One region of the Pseudoalteromonas sp. SR44-5 genome, then DNA from elsewhere that is predicted to be linked to it. Evidence: riboswitches for the same ligand, from Rfam matches in the RefSeq annotation. Region 1 holds a riboswitch; the other holds the start of a gene.
The links. A riboswitch is a leader RNA that binds a small molecule or an ion and turns the genes downstream of it on or off. The one in region 1 is predicted to bind cobalamin.
Positions count from the first base shown of each region.

Region 1 (15,069 bases):
AACATACACTTGTAAGTTACAATTATTATTACTTGGGCAAGTGCTGTTTGGCGTGCCAAGGCTACTCCCCGTTTGCACACCATCTTCACTAGTTAAATACCAAGTATAATGATTTTGTCCTTCACGCAACGCCGTATTTGGTAAAGTGCCTGTATTAGGGCTTTTTACTTCCCAAATCAAACCCGTAACGTTATCGCGAATACAACTAAAATTAGCGGCGCTATCTAATAATTCATCGGCAAACTGGTTAAGTTTTGTAAAATCAAAAGCCTGCTCACCTTTACCCACTTTCTCGATATGCGAGCCAACCCCACTATCGCGGCCAACAGAAGCATCTTGACGCGGAAAATCAGGACTTGTACAGGCTATTTCTTGGGTGTTGTTGTAGCATTTGCTCATCCCAGTATCATTGATAAGACCAAGCGGTTTAGAATTAACCACAATATCAACACTATCTTTATCAGTGCGACCTTTACTATCAGTCACGGTTACTTCAAAAGTATGGGTGTTGACCGCTTCGGTTGCCGGTGCTGTGAAAGAAGTAATACATTGCTGCTGGTTATCAAGCACCGCTGTGCCAGCTGTTTGCTGCCAGTAGCATTTAAAGGTGTCTGTTACTGTTTCGGAATCTGTAGCATCTAAGGTCACTTTTTCCAGCTCAATAACACTTTGATCAATACCAGCATTAGCAATAATGACTTCACTGGTTTTGTTTAAGGTATGAGAATACTGCGAGCTCGACTCGCCCCCCTCATCATCAACAACCGTTAACAGCCAAGTGATCTGCGTGTTGGTATCAAGTAACGGATGAGTGAAACTAATTGTTGCATTGCTATTACTATCTACAGCGAGCGTTGGCCCTGTAATTTGTTGCCAGTTATAGCTATTAATTTGGCCATTTTCATCCGGATCAACTGAACTGGCGCCACTTAAGGTAATTATATCTTTATAATCTGAAGGCAATGTTTCGGGTGCAGTTTGAGTGACAATGACTTGAGGAAGCTGATTATTTGACTCAATTTCGATCAGTAAGTCATCACTAACTAATTGGCCATCGGTGGTTTGATAACTAACACGCAGTAATAGCTCGCTGTTTGCTTTAATATCAGGGGCAGTAATGGTTTGTAGTGCACCAGTGAGGGGAAAGCCGGCAATAATTGGTCCACTTACTCGCTGCCAGGTAAAGGTACCATCAGCAGGCGACCCTTTGGCCTCAATAGTAAATTCACTTTTTTCAATAATGCGCTGATCATCGCCAGCAAATACGGATGCTGCGACTACGGGATTATCGTTGCCGCCTCCGCCACCACCGCATGCTGTCAATACAGCAAACAACGGTAAAACCATTAAAGGGGATTTCATGCACTGATTCCTCATTTAAAACTGAAATTACGTAGCTTTTATATTAATAGCCACGCCAATCAATAAATTAAGCAACAACAATGCCAGATACAAAAAGAGGATGTTATAAATAGCTATCTTGGTGAATACGGACAAATAACTTTGTGCCTATTTTACTATAATCGACCTTATACTCACGACCATCTAACGCCTGAATGAACAGTAAGCGCTTCTCTTCTCCAAATACGTCAGCACTACCTATGTAAACCATTTCTAAATAGCGCTCTTTAGCTTCACGACGATTTTTTGGCAACTCTTCCTTAAATGGCTCTAAACCATGTTGAGTTACCTTGATTTTTGGGTGTATTTCAGAATTCACGATCACTAAATCGAGTTTTTTATCTTTATGGATTATGGTATTTCTGCCACTTTTAATAAAAGATCTATCTTGACTCATCGCTTCATCCTACTAACTAACGCCTATTTTCAGGCGTCTGTCTCTCTAATTGAGATTCTATAAATACGACTGGGTTATTCCGCCATGCATTTAAGCTATGGCTAAAATCCCAAATACTTCTATCTAATACACTTGCGGGTAACAGTAAATCATATCCTGTTAATTGCCGTAGATGTCGCATCCTATTAGCAAACATGGCTATCAAGCCATTAAAACTGCGACCATTCACAGAAGTGTAATGATTATCTTCAACTAACCATTCTGATGGGCAATTGCCATTTTTGCAATGTTTTTGAATTACTTGCATAAATAAATGCCGTTGTTCGATCAATAATTTACCAGCAATTCTTGGTGCTAATTGTAATAAAAATTCATCAGTGTCATTAAGTTTAATACCTACAGCATTTAACTCAAGCGGTTCAAGTTCTTGTTCTACTTTAGGAATACCACTGCGATTTAGATTTTCTTGCTTCAGACTCCAATAGCCATATTTATGTTGATAAGTAAGTTCTTGTTCTGTAATAACTAAACTGTAATATGGCTCTTGAGTTTTTAAAAAACCAACAAAAATAGCAGCCAAACATAAACTCACTAAAAAAGTTTCGAAAATGCTAATTTCGTCGGGCCGCAGTAAATTAAACAGCATTATAAATATCAGCCCCACCGCACCGACAGTGAGAATTTCGATACCATTGCGCGCACCTTGCGCACGCAATTTTAAAACAGTATTTTTGCGTTTAACCATAACGATAAAAAATAATATAAAAAACGTACATAATTATAGTCCAAATAATCAATTTTCGTATTTTCATACAACGCGGACATTTGCTCGTTAACTTCATAACTCTCTCATATACAAACACAAAACAGGAACAAACAAAAAAATAACTTAACTTTTACGCCTAACCGACAGATTTATGAGATACGCGGCCGCCAATTCACGCTGTAATTTTGTACACTAGAGGCAATTAAATTTCCGGTATTTTTAACAATGTATGCAAAGCAATCTGGCAAAGCGCTATTTCCATTTATTATTACTCTACTTCTGGGGCTATGTGTTTATCTTTATTTACCAAGTAGCCAAGGTGAGCAATCCGACTTCACAGCAAGTGCTACCCAAGTAACCGCTCACACTGTAGCAAGTGAAGAAAATGCAGTCCTCATTGAGGCTATCGGCAGTGCCCGCGCTAATCAAGCAATTTATATAAAAAGCGCACAAAATGATTACGTAACTGACATTTATTTTAAAGACGGTGATTTAGTCAGTAAAGGTCAAAAGCTCGTACAATTGCAATCGCAGCAAGAAGAACTCACCGTTAAAGAACTGGCAATTAACTTACGTGAAGAAAAACGTCAACTTGAACGCTTAACTGAGCTTTCTCGCTCTCAAGCAACCGCAAAGTCATTGCTCGAAGAGCAACTTTCTCGCGTTGATGCAACCGAAGCGCAGTTTGAAAATGCTAAAACTAAATTGGCTGAAATGACTATTTTCGCGCCTTTTTCAGGCATTTTAGGTAAGCGTCAAATCTCCGTAGGTGCTTATGTAAATAACAGCACAATTATTACAAGTTTAGATGACATAAGCATAATTAAAGTCGATTTCAAAGTCCCAGAAAAATACCTTGCGCAATTAAACGTTGGCATGAAAGTAATGACCCAAAATGATGCTTACCCTGAAAAAACCTTTACCGGTAAAGTAACACACGTTAGTGCACGAATTGATTCAATAACCCGCAGTGTTGAAGTCACAGCCAGCTTCGCGAATAAAAGTGGTTTATTACGCCCGGGCATGTTGCTCAATACAGCATTACAACTGAGATCAAATCAAGCGATGATGGTGCCAGAAAAAGCGGTGATCCCACAACAAGATAAACATTATGTTTTTCAAATTGAAGACGGAATAGCAACCAAAGTAGAGGTTCACGTTGCAGGTCGTCACAATGGCTGGGTTGCCATTGATGAAGGTATTAGTAATGGGCAGCAAATTGTTACTGAAGGAATTATTAAAATTCGCTCAGGCAGCAAAGTTACTGTGAAGGGGTAAACTGTGAAAATTACTGATACCAGTGTCAAACGCCCCGTTTTTGCAATTGTAATTAACCTACTGTTACTAACCTTTGGTTTAGTGGCTTTTTCGATGTTACCGCTGCGCGAATATCCTGATATTGAATCACCAATAGTCAGTGTAAGCACTGAATATACGGGTGCCTCAGCCGAGATCATAGAAACAAAAATAACCCAAGTACTGGAAAACCGTATTTCCGGTATCGAAGGTATTAAAAGCATTAATTCATCAAGTAGAAATGGTCGCTCAAATATTACCATTGAATTTAATATCAGCCGTGATATTGATGCCGCATCAAACGATGTCCGCGAACGTGTAGCGCGCGCACTAGATAGCCTCCCTGAGCAAGTACGCCCGCCAGAAGTATCTAAATCTAACAGTGATGAAAGCCCTATTGCTTGGTTTTTACTCAATAGCGACACGATGGATTCATTGCAACTGTCTAATTATGCACAGCGCTTTATTGTCGACCGTTTAGCTGTGGTAGATGGTGTTTCCAATGTGCGTGTTGGTGGTGAACGTAAATATGCCATGAAAATTTGGCTCAATCGCCAAGCAATGGCTGCTCGTGGCATAACCAGTAGTGACATAGAAAACACCCTACGAACTGAAAATGTTGAGCTACCAGCTGGTGAAATTGAATCTATCGACCGTGATTTTACCGTACGAACAGCGCGTAGTTATAAAGAGCAGCGAGACTTTAAAAACTTGGTAATTAAACGTGGTGACGATGGTTACTTAGTTCGTCTTGGTGAAGTTGCTGATGTAAACTTAGAAGCCGCTGACGATGAAAGCTTATTCCGTGGTAATGGCCGCAACATGGTTGGCCTTGGTATTGTTAAACAAGCTAAGGCCAATACACTTACCGTGGTCGATAATGCTCGTGCTGAACTTGAAAAAATCAAACGTAATCTGCCAGAAGGCACAACTATTCAAGACAGCTATGACTCGTCAATATTTATTAAAGAATCGATTAACGAGGTTTACAGTACCTTGGCTATTTCAATGGCTTTGGTGGTATTAATTATCTTCTTATTTTTAGGGAACATTCGCGCTACCTTGATCCCAGCGGTAACAGTCCCTGTTGCGTTGGTTGGTAGCTTTATGTTCTTACTGGCGATGGGTTATTCAATTAACTTATTGACACTACTGGCGCTGGTGCTAGCAATTGGCTTGGTTGTTGATGACGCGATTGTAATGCTAGAAAACATTCACCGGCGTATCGAACTGGGCGAACCGGCTCTACTAGCTGCCTATCGTGGCGCCCGTGAGGTTGGTTTTGCAATTATAGCCACCACCTTAGTGCTGATCTCGGTGTTTGTGCCTTTGGTATTTATGGATGGCCGTATCGGCGCATTATTTACCGAGTTTGCGATGGCCGTCAGCGCTGCGGTATTCTTCTCAAGCATTACCGCATTAACACTCTCGCCAGCGTTGTGTTCATTAGTACTCAAACCATCCTCAAAAGAGAGTAAATTCAGCCAATGGATGGACCGTATCTTTAGTAAGATTGAGCAAAGTTATAAAAACTCTTTACGCTCAAATATGACGCGTTCAGGTGGTTTAACAATCACCCTACTGCTGGCTGGTTTTGTTAGTTATTTACTGTTCCAACAAATTCCTTCAGAACTTACGCCAAAAGAAGACCGTGGTACTTTCTTTATCATGATGAGTGGCCCTGAAGGGGCAAGTTATGAAAATAACGCCGCCAACATGGCAAAAATTGAAGAACGTTTAATGCCTTATTCCGAAGCGGGCGAACTAAGCCGAGTGCTGGTGCGCGTACCTGGCTGGGGTGGCAGCGGTGGTGTAGCAATTGTTGGTATGGCTGACTGGGATGAACGTAAACGTTCAACTTGGGAAGTAATGGATGAGATCAGTGCAAAAATGACTGAAGTCACCGATGTGCGCGCTTTTGCTATTATGCGCCGTGGTATTGGTGGCGGTGGCTCATCACGGCCCATTGAGTTTGTCCTGCAAGGTAATGATTATGCACAATTAGCTGATTGGCGAGACCGGATCATTGAACGTGCAGAGAAAAACCCAGGACTGGTGCGTATTGACCATGACTACAAAGAAACCTTCCCGCAGTTTTTGATCAGTATCGATAAAAACAAAGCGGCGGATTTAGGGATTTCAGTTTCGGATGTTGGCCGCACCCTTGAAACCATGTTAGGGCAACGCCGTGTTACCACCTTTATTGACCGTGGTGAAGAATACGATGTGATCTTAAAAGGCACCAAAGCTGACTTTGCTGATCCTACTGATATATCAAATATTTACTTAAAATCACGCAGTGGTGAACTGGTTCCTCTAGATAGCTTAATTAGCTTAAAAGAAGAAGCCACTGCATCAAGGCTAAATCGTTACAACCGAATGCGTGCTATTACTTTGAGCGCTAACCTCGCCGATGGTTACACCCTTGAAGAAGCGCTTAACTTTTTAAATAAAGTGGCAATGGAAGAAAACGAAATTGATGGCGCCATTGATTATAAAGGTGAATCGCAATTATATTATGAAGGTGCCTCAGCGATGACGTATGTTTTCATTCTAGCGCTTACTGTTACCTTCTTAGTTTTAGCCGCTCAGTTTGAAAGCTTTATGCACCCCTTTGTGATCATGCTCACTGTGCCACTGGGTTTGATGGGCGCAATGTTTGGTTTATGGGTTGCAGGACTAACCATAAACATTTACAGCCAAATAGGCATTGTAATGCTGATTGGTCTTAGTGCTAAGAACGGTATATTGATTGTCGAATTTACCAATCAATTGCGCGATAAAGGCGTAGAGTTTAGTGAAGCTATTTTACAAGCAGCAACCCAAAGATTGCGACCAATTATTATGACCTCTTTGACTACGGTAATGAGTGCGGTGCCACTAGTGCTAGCCTCAGGCCCTGGTGCAGAGAGCCGTATGGTAATTGGTGTAGTGGTGTTTACTGGCGTTATTGTAGCAACCATACTTACGCTATTTGTTGTTCCTGCGGCGTACTATGCGCTGGCTCGCAATACTCAGTCTCCTGAGTTTTTACAACAAAAGCTCAACCAACAAGAAGCTGAAAGGCCGCTAAAAGAGCTTTAATCTCATCGTAGCGTTGCAAACCCATAGCAACGCTACTTTTCACTTCCACACACTTCCCTGCTGTAATTAAATGAAATAATAAACCACCTTGCTCGTTCTTCTGATACGCTAGATCATCCGTGTAATTTAATAGCTTTAAGGAACAACTAATGAGTATAACAAATGAAACAGCAACATTTGGTGGTGGCTGCTTTTGGTGTATTGATGCCGCGTTTAGGCGCGTGAAAGGCGTTTTACAAGTAAGCTCTGGCTATACTGGCGGCGAAACAACTGAGCCTACGTATAAACAAATTTGCACTGGCCTCACCGGCCACGCAGAGGTTGTACAGATTAAGTTTGACAGTAACCTGATAAGCTATGAAACCTTACTGGCGATGTTTTTTACCCTGCATGATGCCACTCAGCTAAACCGCCAAGGTAATGATATAGGTACCCAATATCGAAGTGTGATTTATTATCATGATAGCGAGCAGCAAGCGCAAACTAATCAATATATTGCAAAATTACAAAGCCAAATACGCGAAGATATCGTCACTGAAGTTAGCCCTGCAACCACTTACTACCCTGCAGAGCAGTATCACCAAGACTACTACAACGAAAACCCTGAGCAACGCTATTGCAGTTTATTGATAGCACCAAAGCTGAAAAAGTTTGAAAAAGACTATAAACAGTTTTTAGTAAACTAAGCAAAGTGCTAAATAAGCATTTTCATCTAAATATAAAAAAGCCCGACAAACAAAGGTGTCGGGCTTTTTTATTTAAGCTAGAACGAGATCAGAACTGGTAGCTGGCGCCAACAAAGAAGCGACGGTCAACTGTATTGTAGTAAAACACTTCGCCAGTTGCATAATCCATACTTGAGTCAACCGCGTTGTATTGCTTATCAAATAAGTTTTCAACACGAGCAGAAAATGAAAGCGCACTGTTAAATTGATAATTTGCAGTTAAGTTCCATAACGTATAAGAACTAAGCTCTGTTACTTTACCTTGACGATCACTACGGTACTGCATATCAAAACCGGCATCAAAATCGCCCCACTGCTTCGCAACAAACCAGTTCACAGTACGTGGTGAAACATAAGTTTGTGCTACACCCGTTTCGGTATTTTCAGCATTTAAATAAGTAAAATTAAACTGATTATCAAAACCAAGTACTTTATTGGCAAAGCTAAACTCAACACCCTCATGGCGTGCTTCATTTATATTTTCTGGCTGCCATTTACCAGCTGCATTAGGTGCCCATGCAATTAGGTTTTCAATATTATTTCTGAATATTGATATATCAAGCTTTGCCTGAGAAAAGTCTAAACTCAAACCTAACTCTTGGTTAGTTGATGTCTCTGGTGCTAAATTTGGATTACCTGGAGATAAAGGGTCAGGAAAATAAAGATCATTAAATGTTGGCGCTTTAAAGCCCGTGCTTTGACTCAATCTAAGTGTTGCACGCTTATTTAAGTGATAACCAACAGCTGCGGCGTAAGTTGTTTCATTACCAAACTGCTCATCATCATCTAAACGCAATGCTAAATTTGCAATGACTTTATTGTCATCAAAATAGCCCCCAAGAAATGCAGCTTTAGCTACTTTGCTATCCGCTAGATAAGCCTTACCATTGGTATATATTTCATCTTTATACCAATTAAGCCCGCCATTAACGGTTAAAAATTGGCTTGCATTATAACTGCCGTGGTAATCAAATTGTTTACGTTTTGTTTTATAACTATTAGTAACAATCGCACCTGTGTAATCATAGCCTTTGTTGTCAGAATCATCGGTTGCAATAGCAACATTAATTGAGTGCTTATGATCGGTAAAGGATTTATCCCAACCCAGCCCTAGCTGATAATTTTCAAATTCATTATTTTCTACGATACTATCAATAGGCGAGAAAGCATTGTCGTATTGTGCATTACCTTCACTGTATTGACCCAGCGCTTTAAGCTCACCTAACAGCTCATCTGCATAGCGAATATTAAATCCTAAATTTTTGTTCTCATAACCATCTTCATCCGGCGCTACGCCTTGCAATACGTCAAAGCCATCCGTTTTTTCAAACCCAGCATTAAACGACGCTTTAACAGCATCAACTACCGTTGTACCTGCAACTTGATAATTTTGATAAGCATCAGTACCAAATGTTGCATCTAGGCTGACGGATTCCTTTGTACGAGTAATAATATTGATCACACCAGCGAGCGCGTCAGACCCATAAACTGCAGCACGAGAGCCTTTAACAATTTCAATGCGCTCTATTGAATTAAGAGGAATATTACTAATTGATTTATAACCAAGGGTTGCAGAGCCCGTACGTACGCCATCAATCAAAATAAGTGTATGTCGCGAGCTTGAACCGCGAAGTGACACGCCAGAACTTTGTCCAAAGCCACCATTGGAATTTATTTGAAAACCAACTTGGGTTGCTAGTAAACTCGGTAAATCACGGACATTACTTGTTTCAATATCACTGCGCTCAATAACAGTTACACTGGCAAGTACATCAGTAATTGATTGCTCAAATTTATTAGCTGTTACCGTCAGGCGTTCTATTGATTGCTCTGCAGACACAGAAAAAGACAACGCAGCGGCAATTGCTACGCCTAGAGTAGATTTGTTTAACATGATATCCCCTGACCCGCGCCCACCGCACAAGTGATAGTAAATTGACTTCAAGGCCGGTCTCCGGACTTAACATAACTCGCTAATAAATTTAGCTAAAAGTATGTATCACCGTTGCGGGGGCAGTGTTGGACTTCGTTTATATCCTATAAACGCCACCAACTTCCCGATTATCTTGCCGTACTTAATCAACAACCTTGAAAAGTAACCACAAGCACCTTGAAAATAGGTCGCTATTGTGATTATTTTAAGCACAAAAGTCAATGGACGGCTATACATCTAAATACTCTAGGTTCTAGGAATAACCATAAGTTCTAAACTAAAAAAGCCAAACTACATTGCTGCAATTTGGCTTTTTCTAGCACCTAGAAACCTAGCTCCTAGCTTTCTAATCTCTAAAGTTTTTAAACTGAAATGGTTGCCCTAAATCAGCACTGCGTACTACTTGCATGGCTTCTTGTAGGTCATCACGTTTTTTGCCCGTTACACGTACTTCTTCGCCTTGGATCGCAGCTTGTACTTTCACTTTAGAGTCTTTAATGGCTTTAACTACTTTTTTAGCCATATCTTTTTCGATACCTTGCTTTAGCGCAACATTACGGAAAACATTTTTTCCCGCACGTGAAATATCTTGCAGCTCTAAACTTGATACGTCCATACCGCGCTTTGATATTTTGCTCGCTAAAATATCAAACAACTGCATAACCTGTGAATCAGCTTCTGCTTTTAGTTTAATGGTTTTATCATTAAGCTCTATTGACGCATCAACGCCTCTAAAATCAAAGCGAGTTTCAAGTTCACGGTTAGCGTTATCAACAGCATTTTTTGCTTCGTTCATTTCGACTTCCGAAACAATGTCAAATGAAGGCATAAGTCTCTCCTAGCAAGATATTTTTAATTCAAATTTATATTGTCGATAATTATACTATATAAATTTTATAAATCTTTACACTTTTCTATGCTTTGTTCAGCTGCGATACGAAATTTGTTTGATATACTACGGGTCTATTTTTAAACGATTTAGGATTTTTCGTGACTCGGCGTGTTTATCAAACCCTATTTTTAATCAGTATTCTGGTATTTACCTTTTTGTTTGCCCGCGATTTTAGGGGCGTTGGGGTATCGTCACTGCCTCACCTAGATAAGTTAGTACATTTTACTATTTTCTTTGTTCTGGCAGCCGTCATGGTCAGAGCATTCAAGCTACCTGTATTCGTTCACCTCGTGTTATTAGCATTTTATGGCATTGCTATTGAGCTAATGCAAAGCACAATCCCTTATCGTAGCGCCTCTGTTGCTGATGTTGTTGCTGACTTTTCTGGGGCTGCTAGTTTCTTTTTGTTGTTCGGTATTTATTCTCGTTTTAAAAAGAATCAAAATGGCTAATATATTCGTCGTTGGCGATGGTGCCATTGGGCTGCTCTATAGCCATTATTTGAGTCAACAGCACAGGGTCACCCTACTTACCAAGCATGCTATTGACGAACCTCGTTTTTATCAACAAGCAAACGCGCCAAAACAAACAATTAATTGCCAACTGACAAACCTGACTAAATTATCCGAGCACGGCCAAGTCGATGTTATTATTTTTACTGTTAAAGCATATCAAGTTGCCACCGCATATAGGCAACTAAAGCCTTTTTTAAGCGCTCAATGCCAATTAATTTTATCTCACAATGGCATGGGTAATGTAGATGAAATAAATAGCGAACTTACAAAACAACAAGGACTATATTTTTTAACAACACGTTTAGCGGGCTACAAAGATACACCTTTTAGTGTGTTGCATACTGGTATCGGGAGCAGCATTTTAGGTGATTGTAACCAGCAAGCAAAAACACAACTCGCTGAAGTTAAAAATCTACTAAACGCTATTCCTGAATTAACAACCACAAATAATATACAACAATTACGCTTTGAAAAATTACTCGTTAATATTGCCATTAATCCACTCAGTGCGCTGCACAATGTGAAAAATGGCGCACTGACTGCACCGCAGTTTAGTGGCATAATTTTAAATATCTTAAACGAAGCGTGTACCGTAGCAAATAAACTAGGTATTAATGTGCGACTTGCTGAAGCATTAGCGAACGCCTATCAAGTGATGAGTGATACCAAAAACAATTACTCATCAATGCATCAAGATGTCGCCCATAATCGCATCACAGAAATTGACGCGATGTGCGGTTATATTTGCCGAAAAGGTAATCAACTCGGTATTAATACCCCTCACAATCAATCTTTACTCGATGCTATCAGACATAAAAAAAGCGCGATTTAACTCGCGCTTGTTATTAATAACTATCAACCTTAAGGGCGATAAACTTTAACATTGGCAAAGCCATTTTCATGTAAAATAAGCGCCTGTAGCTGACTCATTACACCTTTAGTGCAATATAAGTAGTAGTCTTTGTCTTGCGGTAGGTCTGCAAATTTGGTCGCTAAGCGGAAAAATGGCAAATGCACAACTTCTATCCCATCAATTTCAAGCGGTGCTGCATCTTCTTCTTCCGGCGAGCGAATATCAACAACAACTGCATCAGCTGGTAAATCAGAAACTGACTCGGCCTCTTTTAGCTCTTGTTTAGCTTCAACGTCAATGTCACGAATATCCATAATACGTGCGTTTTCAATAACAGTATTGAGCACATCAAAATCAAACTTTTGCTCTTCAGCTTCTACTACGGCAATTTTAGCTTTAACTGTAGGCTTTTTAGAAATCACACCACAGTATTCCGGCATAGTTTCGGCCATTTCTGCGGTGCCGATTTTACGAGCGATGTTTATAATTTCTTGTTTGTCGTGTTGGATCAGCGGGCGTAATATAAGCGTTTCGGTAACACGGTCAATCACACTTAAATTGGCTAATGTTTGACTTGAAACTTGGCCTAGACTCTCACCGGTAACAAGCGCTTGAATCCCCATTTTTTCAGCTATTTGGCTGCCTGCACGCATCATCATACGTTTGAGGACTACACCCATTTGACTGTTTTCAACATTTTCTAAAATTTCGGCAACAACGGGGTCAAAGTCAACACTGATAAATTTAACTTTATGGGTTGAGCTAAACTGCTTCCAAATATAATAGCTGGCTTGTTTAACACCAATCTCGTGCGCCGCACCGCCTAAATTGAAGAACAAAAAGTGCGTACGAGCGCCTTTGCGGATCATTTGATAACTAGCAACGCCCGAGTCAAATCCACCTGACATTAACGACAAGACATCTTCTTGCGTTGGTAATGGGAAACCGGCCATACCATGATGGGTATGCGTTACGACGTAAGCTTTATCATCTTTAATTTCAAGACGAATAGTTACTTCAGGATTTTTCAGTCTTACGCTGGCGCCATCGACGTGCTGATTTAAACCACCACCCACATAACGCTCTACATCGGTAGAGGTGAAATCATGCTTACCTTGGCGCTTACAACGTACACAGAATGTTTTGCCCACGACGGTGTGGCCAACCATATCTAACGCTTTTTCGTAAATATCGTGCAGGTTTTCGTAGTTAGTTTCGGTCACTTCAATAAACTGCACAATACCTGGGATCCGTTGTAAGCCATCGATAAAATCAAGGCGCATTTGTGCGTCATCTGATTTAGTTACGACGGATATATTGTCCCAGTTATTTTGTACTTGTACTTTTTCGTCAAGCTTGCGTAACACAATTTTAATGTTGTTTTCTAACAACTTAGTAAAGCGTTTACGCACAGAGCGGCTTTTAATGGCTATTTCAGGATGGAGTTTGACGATAAATTTAAGCATAGTTTACTCGTTAGACAATATTTAGGATTCACGCACCCACGTGTTGGGCGCGCGATTATAACAAAAAATCTAACGTCTAGGAAATAAACAACCGCTGCGTTTAATTAAACAGGCTCTGCTTGTGCCGCTAATTTACTGTATTTTTCGCGTAACAAGTTAATTTTTGGGATACTTTGCTCGGTACCAAATGCTTTAAAAAGCGCTAACACTTTTAAAATACCATTATAAATATCTTGCTGCATTAACTCACCGCTTAACCGTCTGGCTTTAATGTAAGGAGTCCAAAAACTGACGGTGATTTTTAGCATATGAGCAAGTTCAACGGTATCTTCATCATCAATTGCGATCATCCCACCTTCACGCAGGCCAATCACAATTTCGCGCACTTGACTTAACAAAGCCTCTTGAAACTCAATATAATCTTTTTTCAGTACTTCGTCGCGAGATAAAATGTCACCCAAATTGTCATAGAAAAAATGAAAACGCCACATCAACTCAAACAAAGCATCAAGATACCCAGTTAAGTGTGTTAGTGCTTCATCCTGCTTTTCCATTGGCACAAATTGAGTGTGTAAATGCTTACTATATAATGCAAAAATATGGCGAATAATGTCTTCTTTATTTTTAAAGTGATAATAAAGATTACCGGGACTGATGCCCATATGTGAAGCGATATGGTTGGTTGTGACCGCACGCTCGCCATGTTGGTTAAATAGCATTATGCTGGTTGTAATTATTTTATCCTTGGTACTCATATCCTGCTACTCTGATTATTTTTATTAGAGTAAATGCCCATAATTCACTCAGTATTATTAGCCGCGCAGTATATACAAATATAATCCAATAAAATACCACCTTGAAAATTTCTAATCCATAATTCGTAGTTATTGTTTCTTATTGAAATAAACTCATTTACAAATGAAAATATGCAGTCGCAATTTGCAGGCTGATCTGGACAACAAAGACTGTTAATATAACCCTCAAAATAACACTAAGATGATATTTATGAAAGTCACCGCAATTTATCCTGGCACCTTTGATCCATTAACAAATGGACACACAGATCTGATCCAGCGGGCAGCTAAAATGTTTGATACTGTAATTGTTGCAGTTGCTCACAATCCTAGTAAAAAACCCTGCTTTAGCCTAGATGAGCGGGTAGCAATTGCCAATAGTTTACTCACTCATTTAGATAACGTCAGCGTGATCGGTTTTTCTGGATTATTAGCTGATTTAGCACGCGATCATAGTGCGAATGTACTGATCCGCGGTATTCGTGCGGTGTCTGACTTTGATTATGAGTTTCAGCTTGCCAATATGAATCGTCGTTTAAATCCTGATTTAGAGAGTGTTTTTTTAACCCCAGCTGAAAAGAACTCATTTATCTCTTCAACCCTAGTTAAAGAAGTCGCGCGTCATAAAGGCGATGTCAGTGAGTTTGTACACCCTATTGTAGTAAAAGCATTACAGGAAAAGTTACACGGATGAAGTTAAATATCTATTTAAGCACCCTTGTTGTGATTGCCACACCCGCGTTTGCATCACCTTGGATTGAAAGTGACGACCCTTTATTACGAGCCTCAATTGAGATGCTCTTTAACCAAGGCGTGATTAAACAACCGATCAATAGTTATCCCTTGATGTGGCAAGGCATTGCCAGAGATTTAAATACAATTGAAAGCAGCAATTTATCAGCACAAAGTCGATTTGCTTATCAACACGTAAAACATGCCTTAGAGAA
Region 1 is NZ_JACJDT010000018.1:10,467-25,535, forward strand. Features, by position in the region: gene H5154_RS11580 (DUF1566 domain-containing protein) at 1-1,362, opposite strand, end outside; gene H5154_RS11585 (hypothetical protein) at 1,466-1,798, opposite strand; gene H5154_RS11590 (DUF2982 domain-containing protein) at 1,815-2,543, opposite strand; gene H5154_RS11595 (efflux RND transporter periplasmic adaptor subunit) at 2,790-3,842, shown strand; gene H5154_RS11600 (efflux RND transporter permease subunit) at 3,846-6,944, shown strand; gene msrA (peptide-methionine (S)-S-oxide reductase MsrA) at 7,094-7,630, shown strand; gene H5154_RS11610 (TonB-dependent receptor domain-containing protein) at 7,719-9,563, opposite strand; cobalamin riboswitch at 9,597-9,775, opposite strand; gene H5154_RS11615 (YajQ family cyclic di-GMP-binding protein) at 9,949-10,431, opposite strand; gene H5154_RS11620 (VanZ family protein) at 10,593-10,946, shown strand; gene H5154_RS11625 (ketopantoate reductase family protein) at 10,939-11,841, shown strand; gene thiI (tRNA uracil 4-sulfurtransferase ThiI) at 11,871-13,328, opposite strand; gene H5154_RS11635 (TetR/AcrR family transcriptional regulator) at 13,433-14,083, opposite strand; gene coaD (pantetheine-phosphate adenylyltransferase) at 14,334-14,816, shown strand; gene H5154_RS11645 (capsule assembly Wzi family protein) at 14,813-15,069, shown strand, end outside.

Region 2 (15,069 bases), on a different contig from region 1:
CTCTGGTGAGCGAGTAACTGACACAGATACCGTGGTCATCAATCAGCGTATTATGCTTGCTGATGGCAGCGTAATAGCTGATAGTTATAAAGCTGGAATGCCTGAAGTATTTACCTTAGATGAGGCAATCGAAGGATTACGAGAAGGTATTTTATTGATGTCGGTTGGTTCTCGCTATGAATTTGTAATTCCTGCAGAGCTGGCGTGGGGGCGCAAGGGGAATGGTGGGAAAATAGGAGCTAATGCCGTTCTACATTTTGATGTGCGCTTAATCCGTTTAGGATGATCATTATGCTATTGTTAAAAGTACTTTTCTTTAATGTAAGAGGGCTTTATGCCGCCATTTTCTAGTCGCGTTTACTTATTACGCCATGGCGAATTGATTGAGCAAGAAGTCTTGGCCGGACATACAGATTTTTTACTCAGTGAACTTGGCCGTGCGCAATTACATCAAGCATGCAATGAACTAACTAATATTGAGCTTGTACAAAGTTCGACTTTGAAACGTTGTAGCGAATTTGCCAGATCTTTTAGCCATGCCCAGCAAATACCACTTTTTCTGACTGATCAGCTCCGAGAGTTTAATTTTGGTGATTGGGATGGCTGTAAATATGATGATTTGTGGCAACAGACGGATTCTCCTAGTCTTGGCGATTTCTGGCAAAGCCCTTGGCAAGTAACCCCCCCTCATGGCGAAAGTATGAGGGATTTTTATCAGCGAATAGCAACGTGGTGGCAAACGTTACTAATTGATATTGCAAGTAATCGTACTCAAGCACAATTAGTTTTAACGCATGCCGGAGTGATCAAGCAACTATTAGGTATTATTTGTCAGTTACCAAAAGAGTCGAATCAGCAAAACATATTTTCAATCGGTTATGGGAAGCTTATTTGTATTGATATTTACATAGATGATAGCGATAAAGCATGGCCCAGAATTGTGTTTTAAAAGACTATTTTTAGCCGTCTAGAAAGATATTAATTGAAATATTTACTCACCCGCCCATAATAGAGCCTTATGTATTTTGGAATGGGGTGTAACTCCTCAACTGTTCCCGCAACTGTAAGTCGCAAGCGCGATAAGTCAGATACAAAATACGTTAATTTATTACCTATTGAGCGGGCTAACTCTTCTATTATCACCATGATCATAATGGTTTGTAGTGTATTGGGTTTAGCTATTGCTAGAGAGATAACACATTGCAAATACCAGCAGTAATTGATCCCCCTTTACTTGAAGTAGCTAATTTATCGTGGTCGGTGGCAAATACCGCCATTTTGCACGATATTAATTTTGCAATAAAACCAGGCCAATTTATTGGTTTGTTAGGGCCTAATGGCGCAGGTAAATCAAGTTTATTGCGTTGTTTATACCGTTACACTAAACCAGTGTGCGGTGAGGTTATATTTGCAGGGAAAAATATTTGGCAGCTAAGTGCGGATGAATATGCCAAGCAGGTTGCTGTGGTGCTGCAAGAAACACCTTCGCAATTTAACCTATCGCTTTATGATGTAGTGAGTCTTGGCCTTACGCCGCATAAAAGCTTATTTAGTTCGACAACTAAAAATGATCAACAAATTATTTTTCAGGCGATTGAGCAAGTTGGCTTGAGCCATCATTTACAGCAATCGTTTGATTCCCTTTCCGGTGGCGAGAAGCAACGCGCATTGATAGCACGTTCAATTGTACAAAGCCCTCAATTATTAATTATGGACGAGCCTACCAGCCACTTAGATATTAAATATCAAATTCAATTAATGGAGTTGGCTAAATCGCTAAATGTAACGGTATTAGCGTCGTTCCATGATCTTAATCTTGCAGCAAGTATGTGTGATGAACTACTGGTGATAAAGCAAGGTGAGTTAGTTGCAACGGGTAGCCCAGAATATGTCATCACGGAAGAAATGCTCAGCGAAGTATTTGGTGTCTGTGCCGAAGTCTCGGCGCATCCACAGAGTAAACAATTAAATAAGGTCATTCCGCGTATTACCTATTTTTACGGCTATCAAGGTGGTGGCGTTGATGCAAAAAAATAATTATTTTGCAGTCAGCGTGGCGCTATTTTTTGCCTTGTCGAGCATTTTTATAGCACTTAGCTTTGGTGCTGCGACCAGTAAATTCATTGATGTATACCACAGTATTATAGGTCAGGGAGATGACTCCTTTATAGCGCGGATCATATGGCAACTGCGAATGCCACGAACATTGTTGGCGTTTTTAGCTGGCTCTGGTTTAGCTATTGCTGGTTTAATTTTACAAACCGTAACCCGTAACCCGTTAGCCGACCCTTACTTATTTGGTATTTCATCGGGAGCCTCATTTGGTGTGGTATGTTTTATGACACTAACAGGAGTCAGCGCGGGAATAACAATGTCGGCCGCGGCATTTGTTGGTAGTTTATTGACTATGTTATTACTGGTTTTTATTGCCGGACGAGCAGGTCGCGGACAAGTTGAAAGCATGCTCTTGGCTGGGGTCGCTTTATCCTTTTTATTCAGTGCCTTTACCAGCTTACTTTTGTATTTTAGTGATCCACAGGCGATCACGGCTATTTTATTTTGGACGCTAGGCAGCTTTGCTCGCGCACAATGGTCAACGTTATGGTTACCCGCTTTAGTTATTATTAGTTGCACCGGGCTGATGATGGGTTTTCGTCGGCAACTAAATGCAATGTTACTAGGTGATGAAAGTGCTGCAACTTTAGGAATACCGGTACAGCGGTTTCGGTTATTAATGTTGGTATTGAGCTCATTGATCACTGCAGTGTTAGTGGCGATGTGTGGTGGTATTGGTTTTGTTGGTTTGATGATCCCGCATATAGTACGGTTTTTTGTGTCGCAAGGCACTATTACTGGTTTGATCATGACGGCTTTAGTTGGCGGTATATTTATGGTGTGGGTTGATGTGCTATCGCGTGTTTTACTTGCAAATCAAGAATTGCCAATCGGTGTTATTACTTCTGCAATAGGCAGTATTTTCTTTTTATCGTTACTTTATTTTCGCAAGCGAGAGAGTTAGTCAGATGTTTAATATACCTACAGTAACTAATCAATTTGGTCACCTCATCATTGATAAGATTAACCAAAAAACTAAACCGCTTGGTGCACTTGGACAGTTAGAACAATGTGCAATACAACTGGTTACTTTGTTTAGTCAAAAAGTGGCAAGCGAAGATGCTTTTAAAACCTTTGCACCTACAATCAAGAAGCCTACTTTGCTGGTATTTGCAGGAGATCATGGTGTTGCTGCACAAGGGGTATCGATAGCGCCCAGTGATGTCACTTCACAAATGGTAGCTAATTTTGTCAGCGGTGGTGCCGCTATTAATGTCTTTTGCCAACAGTTAGGTTGGCAATTAGAAGTGATTGATTGTGGTATTTTGCATCCAGTCACAGCGCCAAGTGTCCATAATTGCCGTCTAGGAAGTATAACAAAGCCACTTAATACAGACATGGCAATGAATACCGCGCAGGTACAGCAAGGCTTTAATAATGCTAAACAGCTGGTGCAGCAGCTCAGTCATAGTGGTTGTAATACAATTGCCTTTGGCGAAATGGGCATAGGTAATACCACCAGTGCAGCAGCGATTATGGCAGCTATGCTGAATTTACCTGCACAGCAGTGTGTTGGCAAAGGCACGGGTGTTAGTGATGATATTGTTACGCGTAAAATAACAGTTGTAGAGCAAGCGCTGGTATTGCATCAGTTACATTTAGCAGATCCTATTTCACTACTTGCAGCGTTAGGTGGCTTTGAAACTGTGCATATTACGGGAGCTATGTTGGCTGCGGCTGAGCAAGGCATGGCTGTAGTAGTTGATGGCTTTATTTGTAGTGCTGCGGCAATGGCCGCAATTAATATTAACCCAGCAGTGAAAGATTATTTAATTTTTGCACATTGCTCAAATGAGCAAGGCCATCGACTGATGTTAAACGCACTCGATGTTAAGCCACTGCTGCAACTTGATTTACGCTTGGGTGAAGGCACTGGCGCTGCGTTAAGTTTACCATTATTGCAAGCCGCACTTGGTTTTTATAATCAGATGGCTAGTTTTGCTGATGCTGGTGTTAAGCAGGTTGTCAGTTAATGCCTAACCCAGAGGCAAATAAAGTAACGCAATGGCAGTTACTGTTATTAGCAATTAGCTTTTTAACCCGGCTACCGGTGCAGTTGCGCTTTAATGTAAGCGGTGCTCATTTAAATCAAGCAAGTCGCTATTTTGCTTTAGTGGGTTTACTGCTTGGTGGATTATTAGCACTCAGCTACGGCGTTTTTCAATTACTGTTACCAGCATCAATAAGTGTATTACTAATGATGGCGGCCGGGTTGTTATTAACAGGCGCATTTCATGAAGATGGCTGGGCCGATGTATGGGATGGTTTTGGCGGTGGTTGGCAGGTGTCGCAAAAGCTTGCCATTATGAAAGATAGTCGTCTTGGTACTTATGGTGCAGCGGCATTATTTATTATGCTGCTGGTTAAATTTCAAAGCCTACTCTTTCTTAGTGAGTCATTGATTACTGTATTGAGTGCAATTGTTATCGGGCAATGTGTAAGCCGAGTAGTGGCAACCAGTTTAATTATGGGGATGGAGTATGTAAGTGAAGATGCGACTTCAAAAGTAAAGCCGCTTGCTATGCACCTATCGGTCACTAGTTTAGTTACGTTACTTGTAACCGCCGCTACTTTACTGGTTAGCTTGATTGCTGTTGGTGTATTGTTATGGCAAACCGTATTCATTCTTGTAGCAGTATTACTGATCATAAGAGTCATTTTGATCCGCTGGTTTAAACAGCAGTTAGGTGGTTACACTGGCGATTGTTTAGGTGCGGCGCAGCAGCTAAGTGAAATTGCCATTTACTTAACTTTCGTGAGTATATTATGAACGCTAACCACACATTTATTTTAGGCGGCGCACGCAGTGGAAAAAGCCGCTTTGCTGAACAGCTTGCACAGCAAAGCAATAAAAGCGTTATTTACCTCGCAACGGCGCAAGCCCACGATACTGAAATGCAAGATCGTATAGTCCATCATCATCAACAGCGCCCTGTAGATTGGCCGTTAGTTGAGGAGCCAATTGCATTGGCTGAGGCGTTACAAACACACAGCAGCAAAGATAACTGTATTTTAGTTGATTGCTTAACCTTATGGTTAAGTAACTGTTTATGTCACGCCACAAGTGATTGTTGGGATGAACAGAAATCAGCACTACTAAATACCCTTGAAAATTTACCGGGGCAAGTGATTTTTGTCAGTAACGAAGTTGGCCACGGTATTGTGCCTCTGGGCGAGCTAAGCCGCCGGTTTGTAGATGAATCAGGCTGGTTACATCAAGCCATTGCCGCAAAAGCTGCGCGAGTTGAATTTATAATGGCAGGTCTTGCCTTAACACTGAAAGGGCAGTCATGATGAAAACATTAATGGTACAAGGTACTACTTCTGATGCAGGGAAAAGTACTTTAGTTGCAGCATTGTGCCGGGTATTTGTTGAACGCGGGATCAAAGTTGCTCCATTCAAACCGCAAAATATGGCCTTAAACAGCGCTGTAACAGAAGATGGCGGCGAAATAGGTCGTGCGCAAGCACTTCAGGCGATTGCAGCTAAAGTGGCGCCACGGGTTGATTTTAACCCCATTTTACTCAAGCCCAATAGTGATACTGGCGCTCAAGTGATAATTCACGGTAAAGCCATTAGTAATATGGAAGCAGGTGCTTATCATGATTATAAAAAAGTCGCGATGGATGCGGTACTGGCTTCGCAACAGCGTTTAAGCGAAGAGTTTGAGCTACTGGTAGTTGAAGGTGCGGGCAGTCCGGCTGAAATTAATCTACGTGCGGGTGATATTGCTAATATGGGTTACGCCGAAGCGGTTGATTGCCCCGTGATCATTATTGCAGATATAGATAAAGGCGGTGTGTTTGCGCATTTGGTCGGTACTCTTGCGCTATTAAGCGAGTCAGAACAAGCCCGAGTAAAAGGCTTTGTGATCAACCGTTTTCGTGGCGATATAGGCTTATTGCAAGGTGGCCTTGATTGGCTTGAAGAGTACACCGGTAAACCAGTGTTAGGGGTGTTGCCGTATTTACATGATCTCGCCCTAGATGCTGAAGACGCGGTAGCGATAGATAATCAAGTAAGCCAAGCAAAAATAAAAATCGCAGTATTGCTACTTCCTCATATTAGTAACCACACTGATTTTGATGCGCTGCGTTTAAACCCGCAAATTGACATTAATTACATTCGCCATACTCAAGCAATTCCACACGTTGATCTGATCATCATTCCTGGCAGTAAAAATGTTATTAATGATTTAGCCTTTTTAAACAATGAAGGCTGGGGCGAGCAGATTCAGCGTCACTTGCGTTATGGCGGTAAGTTATTAGGTATTTGCGGAGGTTTGCAAATGCTCGGCACAGATATATATGACCCTGAGGGTGTGGAATCAAGTAAAACACACTGTAAAGCTTTAGGGCTCGCTGATTTTACCACTCATTTAGGGCAGCATAAAGTACTAACTCAAGCTGCTGGTGTGATCCATCTTGGCGGTCAACAAGCAAAAGTGGCAGGCTATGAAATACACGCCGGTTGCAGCGCTGGCCCAGCATTTAAAAAGCCTTTTTTACAATTTACTCAGCATCCACAGCATGTTGTGCAAGATGGTTTTATATCAGATGATGATTGTATAGCAGGTACTTACTTACATGGCTTATTTGATAGCAGTGCAGCTACGCAACTAATACTGGATTGGGTATTGCCAAATAGTGGTATTACCCAATTAATAGATATAGACACACATCGCGAGCAGCAATTAACGCGCTTAGCCACGATGTGTAAAGAACATTTAGATTTAGACAAAATAACGCAAATTTACCAAAACTGGGAAGGAGTTAATCATGAGCGACACACATAACGACAAGCACCAACAACGCCAACAAAAAGTAAAAGATAAAGTTGATGAGCGTATAGCCGCAGCACAAACTGAGAAAGGCGTTTTTCAGGTGATCACTGGTAATGGTAAAGGTAAATCAACCTCAGGGTTTGGCACGGTAACACGTTGTGTAGGCCATGGCATGAAAGCTGCTGTGTGCCAGTTTATTAAAGGTACTTGGCCGTGTGGTGAGCGTAATGTATTGCAAGGCGCAGGGGTTGAATTTGCCATTATGAACACAGGTTTTACCTGGGAGACGCAAAATAAAGAATCAGATACCGCAGCGGCGCAAGCGACTTGGCAAGAAGCAAAACGTATGTTGGCTGACGAATCAATTAATTTAGTATTACTTGATGAAATTACTTATATGATCACCTACGGCTACATTGATTTAGACGAAGCACTCGAAGTGATCGCTAATCGTCCGCCAATGCAATCTTTAATTATTACTGGCCGTGGTGCGCACCGCAAGTTAACTGACTTAGCTGATACTGTTAGTGAAGTGCGCAATGTTAAGCATGCATTTGATGCTGGTGTTAAAGCGCAAATAGGATTTGATTATTAATGGCTACGCTTAGGCTTGTACTCGTTTTATCGCTGGCTCTGTGCTGCTTTAAGCTCGTGGCTGATCCTAACAAGCAGCAATTAAGAATTATCGCCTTGGCCCCGCATATTGTTGAAAACCTGTATACCATCGGCGCTGGTGAGCAAATCGTGGGAACCGTGGAATATGCTGATTTTCCTGCTGCGGCCAATGATATCCCACGTATCGGTGGTCACCAAGGTATTCAAATAGAAAAGCTACTGGCCCTCAAACCTGATTTAGTTTTAGCATGGAAAACGGGTAGCAAAGCTGAGGATTTAGCACGTATTAAAAGTTTTGGTATTGATATAATTTACAGTGACGCCAGTGAAGTAGATAAAGTGCCCAATGAACTGCGCCGTTTAGGTGAGCTTACTGGACGTGAGCAATCAGCCAAGCAAGCCGCACTTGAATTTGAGCAGAAAATTGCTGTAATCAAAGCCAAGCAGCAAGGTAAAAGTAAGGTCGCGGTATTTTACCAGCTATGGGCAGAACCGATGATGACGGTGGGTAAAAATACCTGGATCAATCAGTTAATCGAAATTTGCCAAGGTCGTAATGTATTTGCTAGCAGCCGAACTGATTACCCTCTGATAAGTATTGAAAATGTGATCGTGGCAAAACCAGAGATCATTATATTGCCTAATGAAAAGTCACAAGCGCAGCAAACTGTGATTGATTGGACACAATGGCCCGAAGTACCCGCGGTAAAGCACCATCTGTTTATTAGCGTCAATGCTGATTTACTACACCGTTTTACCACGCGTATGTTGGATGGTCTTGCTGATATGTGTACTAAAATAGATGATTCACGCGTTGCAATTAAGGAGCCACAATGAGTGATTGGCAAGACTTTTTAAAAACCGAATGTGCAAAAACTTATATGCAGCAGACGTTGGATACAGTTGCTCAAAAGCGCAGCGAAGGTATTGCTGTATATCCGCCAGAGCAGTATGTATTTAGTGCATTTGATGCAACACCGTTAAGTAATATAAAAGTGGTTATTTTAGGACAAGATCCTTACCACGGCGAAGGACAAGCACATGGTTTGTGTTTTTCGGTATTACCAGAGGTTGGTAAACTTCCTCCCTCATTAAAAAATATCTATAAAGAGCTGGCTACAGATATCGATGGTTTTCGCGTGCCTACGCACGGTTATTTACAACGCTGGGCAGAGCAAGGGGTGTTTTTACTTAATACCGTACTGACTGTTGAGCAAGGCCAAGCCCATTCCCATAAACACTTAGGTTGGGAGCAGTTTACCGATAAGGTTATTGCCCATATTAATCAACACTGTGAAGGTGTGGTATTTATTTTATGGGGTGCTCACGCACAAAAGAAAGGTAAAGGCATTGATAGTACGCGTCACCATATTTTAAATGGCCCGCACCCATCGCCGTTGTCTGCGCATCGTGGCTTCTTTGGTTGCCAGCATTTTTCCGCTACCAATCAGTTATTAACACAGCAAGGGCAAACAGCGATCGATTGGCAAGTTTAGGAATTGTAGGTGCGAGTTTATCCCGCGCAGAATGTTAAGCTTGTCGCGATGTAAAATCGCAGCTACGGATGTAGGCGGGGGTTATTATTCTGCGCAGAATATACGTTAACTGATAAAAACAAAGGCCCTTACTTTATCGGTAAGGGCCTTTTAGTTGGTTAGTAGCTATTGCGAAATTAAAAATCTAATTCATCAATCGCAATATTGTCTGTAAAAAAGTCTAGTTCCTGTAGTTCTTTACGTAAACGTTGCTTGTCTTTTAAAGCTTCGATTTCGCGCCATTTTCTCTTTTTATTTTTTTGAGAGGTCTTTCTTGTTGTATCAGGACCTTCTAATATCTCTAAAATATCGTCTAGGCTATCCATGAACTTCTCCTATTGAATTTTTTGAACCTCGAAAATACCTATACCACAGGCCACACTAAAATAGAATAAAAAAGTGACATTTATGTTACAGGTAAGTGATAAATTAATGAATAGATATTATTTTCAGGCATAAAAAAACGCCGCAAATGCGACGTTTAATTTAAACGATAAAAGCGATTACATTGCTTTAAAACGTGCTTCTAGTTGCTCTTGTGCATCAGCAAAAGAACGAATACCTTCAGCTAGTTTTTCTGTCGCCATGGCATCTTGATTATGTAACCAACGGAACTGAGCTTCAGTTAGTGGTGCAGGTTTAGGCTCTTTAGCAATATCACTTTCAAGTAAATACTCCTGTGCACCTTCAAGGTTGCCTAGCTCTTCTAAAAGGTTAGGACTGATGGTTAGTTTATCGCAACCAGTTAGTGCGATGATTTCACCGGTGTTACGGAAACTTGCGCCCATAACAACCGTTTTATAATCATGGCGCTTATAAAATTCAAAAATACTGCGTACTGATTGCACGCCTGGATCTTGTAATGGATCGGTTGGTTTTTCTAAGCCGTTAGCAACGTGCCAATCTAAAATACGGCCAACAAATGGTGAAATCAAAAATACGTTAGCATCTGCACAAGCACGGGCTTGAGCATCACTAAATAGCAGCGTTAAGTTACACTTAGTACCTTCTTTTTCAAGTTGCTCTGCGGCTTTAATACCTTCCCACGTTGAGGCAACTTTGATTAAGATTTTATCTTTGCTCACACCTTCTTTTTCATAAAGGCTTAGTAATGTGTGTGCTTTAGCAATTGTTGCTTGAGTATCAAATGATAAACGCGCATCAACTTCTGTTGAAATATAACCCGGCACAATGTCACTGATCTCTTTACCTAGTAATACAGCAAAGTAGTCACAGGCTAGTTCTAATTGTTTAGCAGCGTCTTGCTCGGTTTCTTTAGCATAACTCCACGCTTTATCTAAATACGGCTTATAGGCTTCAATTTCACTGGCTTTTAATAGCAATGAAGGGTTAGTTGTTGCATCTTCCGGTTGGTGTTTTTTAATCGCTTCAATATCACCAGTGTCGGCCACGATAGATGAATGTTGTTTGAGCCTTTGTAGAGCTGAAGTCATTTGCTTTCCTCATTCCAAGCAAGTTAAAAGAAAATCTACTGTAACTACCTTATACTGCAGCACTGTGACAGCGCTTAATAGGTCTTATGTCCGTATCAGTGAAGAACGAAGGTGCATAGCATAATTTGCTGTGCGAATAAGGTAGGTATCATACCAATCAATTCTAACTAATTGATATAAACAAAACGTGCTTTTCGTTTCATTTAATGTTGAAATTGACATTAAATAATTTCCAAGTCAATAGCTAACTATGATCACTGTTATTTCACCTGCAAAAAATTTAGATTTCGAGAGCCAAGCAAGCACTGATAAATTCACGCAACCTGAGTTACTTGAGCACAGCGAAGAGTTGATGACGGTGTGCCGCGAATTAACGCCGGCACAAATTGGCAGTTTAATGAAAATTAGCGATAAGCTTGCAGGCCTTAATGCTGCGCGCTTTAGTGAGTGGTCGCAACCGTTTACTACCGACAACGCTAAACAAGCCGTGATGGCTTTTAATGGCGATGTATATGGTGGTTTAGATGCAAACAGCTTAACTGCCGGGCAACTTGATTACGCGCAAAGTCACCTACGTATTTTGTCAGGCCTTTACGGGTTATTAAAACCACTTGATTTAATGCAAGCGTATCGCTTAGAAATGGGCACTAAGCTTGATAACAGCCGTGGTAAAAACCTCTATGAATTTTGGGGCAGTATTATTGCTGATAAACTAAATAGCGTACTCGCTGAGCAAGATAGCCAATATCTAGTAAATTTAGCATCAAACGAGTATTTTAAAGCGGTTGATAAAAAAGCCTTAAACGCGCAAATCATTACTCCACACTTTAAAGACTGTAAAAACGGCCAATATAAAATTATCAGCTTTTATGCTAAAAAAGCTCGTGGCTTGATGGCTCGCTACATTATTGAGAATAAAGTTACCCAGTTAAGCGATTTAAAAAAGTTTACTGTTGATGGTTACTACTACAGTAGCGAAGCGACCCAAAAAGAGCTGGAGCCAGTATTTCTAAGAGATGAACAAAACTAGTTATTAATCTGTTTAAAAGCCCTGCAATGCATGGCTTTTTAGTTTTGGCGCTTATTTTGCAATAACCTGACACTATTTATAAAATAATCAAGGTTAAGCAATGCTAAAAATACCTTCTATCAGCGATGCCGAAAAACTTATTGAAGAAAAACTCGGTGGCTGGTTTGATGTCGTAATAAGTCATATACCTAATTTTATAGTGGCGGTGATCATCGCCATTGTTTTCTCAATTCTCGCGCGTTTTTTAGGTTCGATGATGCGCAATGTTTTACGCCGCTCGTTAGACTCCCAACAAATTGCAGACTTAATGGCATCGATATTCAAGATGATAGTACTGTGTGTTGGGTTATTTGTTGCCCTCGATTTTATAGGGCTAAAAGGCACTGTAACGTCATTACTGGCTGGTGCTGGGATTGTTGGTTTAGCAATTGGTTTTGCCTTTCAAGATATGACCGAGAACCTAATAGCTGGTATTGCTATGGGTATTCGCAAACCCTTTAAAACAGGCGATGTTATAAAAACCGATGATGTGTTTGGCAATGTGCGCTCAATAAATTTGCGTAACACGCTTATCGAAAACTTTTATGGGCAACTGATTTTAGTGCCTAACAAAATACTTTTTCGTAATGTATTACGTAATTACAGTACCTTAGGTGTACGCCGCATTGAAGTGCCAGTGGGCATTTCATATGGTGATGACCCAGAGCTGGCAGCTGAGGTGATAGTTAAAAAAATCAATGAATTTGATTTTGTAATTAAACAAGACGAAACCGCTGTTTATGCTGAAGGGTTTGGCGACAGTAGTGTCAACTTACTGGTGTGGTTTTGGATAAAATACCCCGGCGAGGCAGACTTTATGACCGTACGCCATAAAGCAATTGTGGCAGTCAAACAAGCGCTAAGTGACGCTGATATTAGTATTCCATTCCCAATTCGCACCCTTGATTTTGGTATTAAAGGCGGTGAAAAACTCGATGCGATGATCACTGAAAAGCGCCAGCACTCAGAACAATAAATGGTTCTATCAACAGGTAATATTTACCTGTTGATAGTGCTAATTTACACAAATTTACAGCTGGTAATACAGTTGTTGATTGGCGCATATTTACCAGTATTAAGTTTTCTACTGATAGACAGCATTTATGGCGAAGCATCAAAACAAGTAAAAGGCAGTGGTCATAGTTTAGTTATCGCTAGCCGATTATCGACTGCACTTATTAGACACGAGCTAAAACTAAGGCTAGTGTCTAATAAGTAAAGTCGAAGGTAAAATTAATGAATAACATTAAAGTGAGCAATGAAGAACCAAGTAGCCCATGTATTCGGCATTGTTGTTTAGATAAAAACGATACCTGTATCGGTTGCTTTAGAACCCTTGATGAAATTCTCGCGTGGCACAGTGCAAGCCCTGCGCAAAAGCTGCAAGTTCTTAATGAATGCCAAAATCGCAAAAACGCGCAACATAAATAATCACTTTGTAGAGCAGTCTGCAAAAGCTAACCACAAACTTCAAGATTAGTACCATTTAATTCGTAATAAAGATAAAAACCGTATACTAGTTTTTACCGCTCTGTACTGCCCGTTAATAAACACTCCAACACACACAAAGAATAAGTTAGCGATACACTCGTGCCACTGCATTTGTGCTAAGCATCCATAATCGATGGTGTTTTTGAATTTTTGATTGCATACGTATTCAATTTTCATTTTGTGAGAATCCCTCTACTGTTAATTCTTTGTAAATGAAGAATGCCTATTACTTGACAACACAACGGAACACACAATGAAAATTAAAAGAATAGTAACCACTATTGGGCTAAGCATTGCCCTAAGTGCTACGTCGATTGCAAATGCAACACCAACAACATTCGTCCATCTATTTGAATGGAACTGGCAAGATGTAGCCCTCGAATGTGAACAATACCTAGGACCTAAAGGCTATGCTGCGGTACAGGTATCGCCGCCTAATGAACATATACAAGGCAGCCAATGGTGGACGCGTTATCAACCTGTCAGTTACCTATTGCAAAGCCGAGGCGGTAACCGCGAGCAGTTTATTGATATGGTTAATCGCTGTAATGCCGCTGGCGTTGATATTTATGTAGATACTTTAATCAATCATATGGCTGCAGGCAGTGGTACAGGTACCGCTGGTAATACCTATGGTAATAAACAATACCCAATTTATAGCCCACAAGACTTTCACACCAGTTGCACCATTAATGGCTCTGACTACGGCAACGATCGTTACCGAGTACAAAACTGTGAGTTAGTTGGACTCGCAGATTTAGATACCGCTGCAACGTATGTCCAAAACACATTAGCGGCTTACATTAATGAATTACAAGCCATTGGTGTTAAGGGGTTTCGGTTTGATGCCTCTAAACATGTTGCAGCCAGTGATATTCAAAGTTTAATGGCGAAAGTGAATGGCTCGCCAGTGGTCTTTCAAGAAGTAATTGATCAAGGTGGCGAGGCTGTTGGTGCCTCTGAGTATTTAGCGTCAGGTTTAGTTACGGAATTTAAATACAGCACTGAACTTGGCAATACCTTTAGAAATGGCTCGCTCGCATGGTTAAGTAATTTTGGTGAAGGGTGGGGGTTTATGCCAAGTGCATCAGCTGTAGTATTTGTAGATAATCATGATAATCAACGCGGTCATGGTGGTGCCGGTAATGTAATTACCTTTGAAGATGGCCGCTTGTACGACTTAGCAAACGTATTTATGTTGGCTTACCCGTATGGTTATCCAAAAGTAATGTCTAGTTACGACTATCATGGTGACACAGATGCTGGTGGTCCAAGCGTACCTGTGCATAACAACGGTAATTTAGAATGCTTTGCGAGTAATTGGCAATGTGAGCATCGTTGGGCATACATTGCAGGTGGCGTAGATTTTAGAAATAATACAGCTGATAACTGGGCAACAACCAATTGGTGGGATAATACTAACAATCAAATAGCCTTTGGTAGAGGAAGTTCAGGTCATGTTGCCATTAATAAAGAAGGCTCAACACTCAATACTACCGTGCAAACAGATATGGCTCCAGGGCAATACTGTAACGTGCTAAAAGGAGCGCTGACTAATGATGCAACAAGTTGTACTGGTGAAGTTATTACTGTTAATGCAAATGGCACTATAAACTTAAATGTAGCCGCGTGGGATGCAATGGCTATTCATAAAAATGCCAAGCTAACCACTAATTCAACCCCTGATCCTCAGAGTGATTGGCAGCGAACTGTGATATTTATTAACGCACAAACGCAAACTGGCCAAGATATGTTTATTCGCGGCGGGATTGACCATGTTTATGCGAACACAAATCTTGGGCGTAACTGCCAAACAAGCAACTTTGAATGTGCTATGCCAATTCGCCATAATAATTTGCAAAGTGCCACTACCAGTCCTTGGAAAGCAAACGATAATTACCTAGATTGGTATGGTATTGAAACGGGCCAAAGTAGTGAGGCGCAAGGGACCGCAACCGATTGGACAACTAATATTTGGCCAGCAACTTGGGGAGCAGAAAAAACCG
Region 2 is NZ_JACJDT010000060.1:495-15,563, forward strand. Features, by position in the region: gene H5154_RS20830 (FKBP-type peptidyl-prolyl cis-trans isomerase) at 1-286, shown strand, start outside; gene H5154_RS20835 (histidine phosphatase family protein) at 335-949, shown strand; cobalamin riboswitch at 990-1,115, shown strand; gene H5154_RS20840 (ABC transporter ATP-binding protein) at 1,201-2,037, shown strand; gene H5154_RS20845 (iron ABC transporter permease) at 2,024-3,019, shown strand; gene cobT (nicotinate-nucleotide--dimethylbenzimidazole phosphoribosyltransferase) at 3,024-4,088, shown strand; gene H5154_RS20855 (adenosylcobinamide-GDP ribazoletransferase) at 4,088-4,885, shown strand; gene cobU (bifunctional adenosylcobinamide kinase/adenosylcobinamide-phosphate guanylyltransferase) at 4,882-5,409, shown strand; gene H5154_RS20865 (cobyric acid synthase) at 5,409-6,911, shown strand; gene cobO (cob(I)yrinic acid a,c-diamide adenosyltransferase) at 6,895-7,494, shown strand; gene H5154_RS20875 (cobalamin-binding protein) at 7,494-8,351, shown strand; gene ung (uracil-DNA glycosylase) at 8,348-9,010, shown strand; gene H5154_RS20885 (DUF3545 family protein) at 9,187-9,375, opposite strand; gene tal (transaldolase) at 9,553-10,503, opposite strand; gene yaaA (peroxide stress protein YaaA) at 10,754-11,533, shown strand; gene H5154_RS20900 (mechanosensitive ion channel family protein) at 11,634-12,548, shown strand; gene H5154_RS20905 (DUF1289 domain-containing protein) at 12,809-13,003, shown strand; gene H5154_RS20910 (alpha-amylase family protein) at 13,317-15,069, shown strand, end outside.
Region 2: another riboswitch for cobalamin. It lies ahead of H5154_RS20840 (ABC transporter ATP-binding protein); the one in region 1 lies ahead of H5154_RS11610 (TonB-dependent receptor domain-containing protein).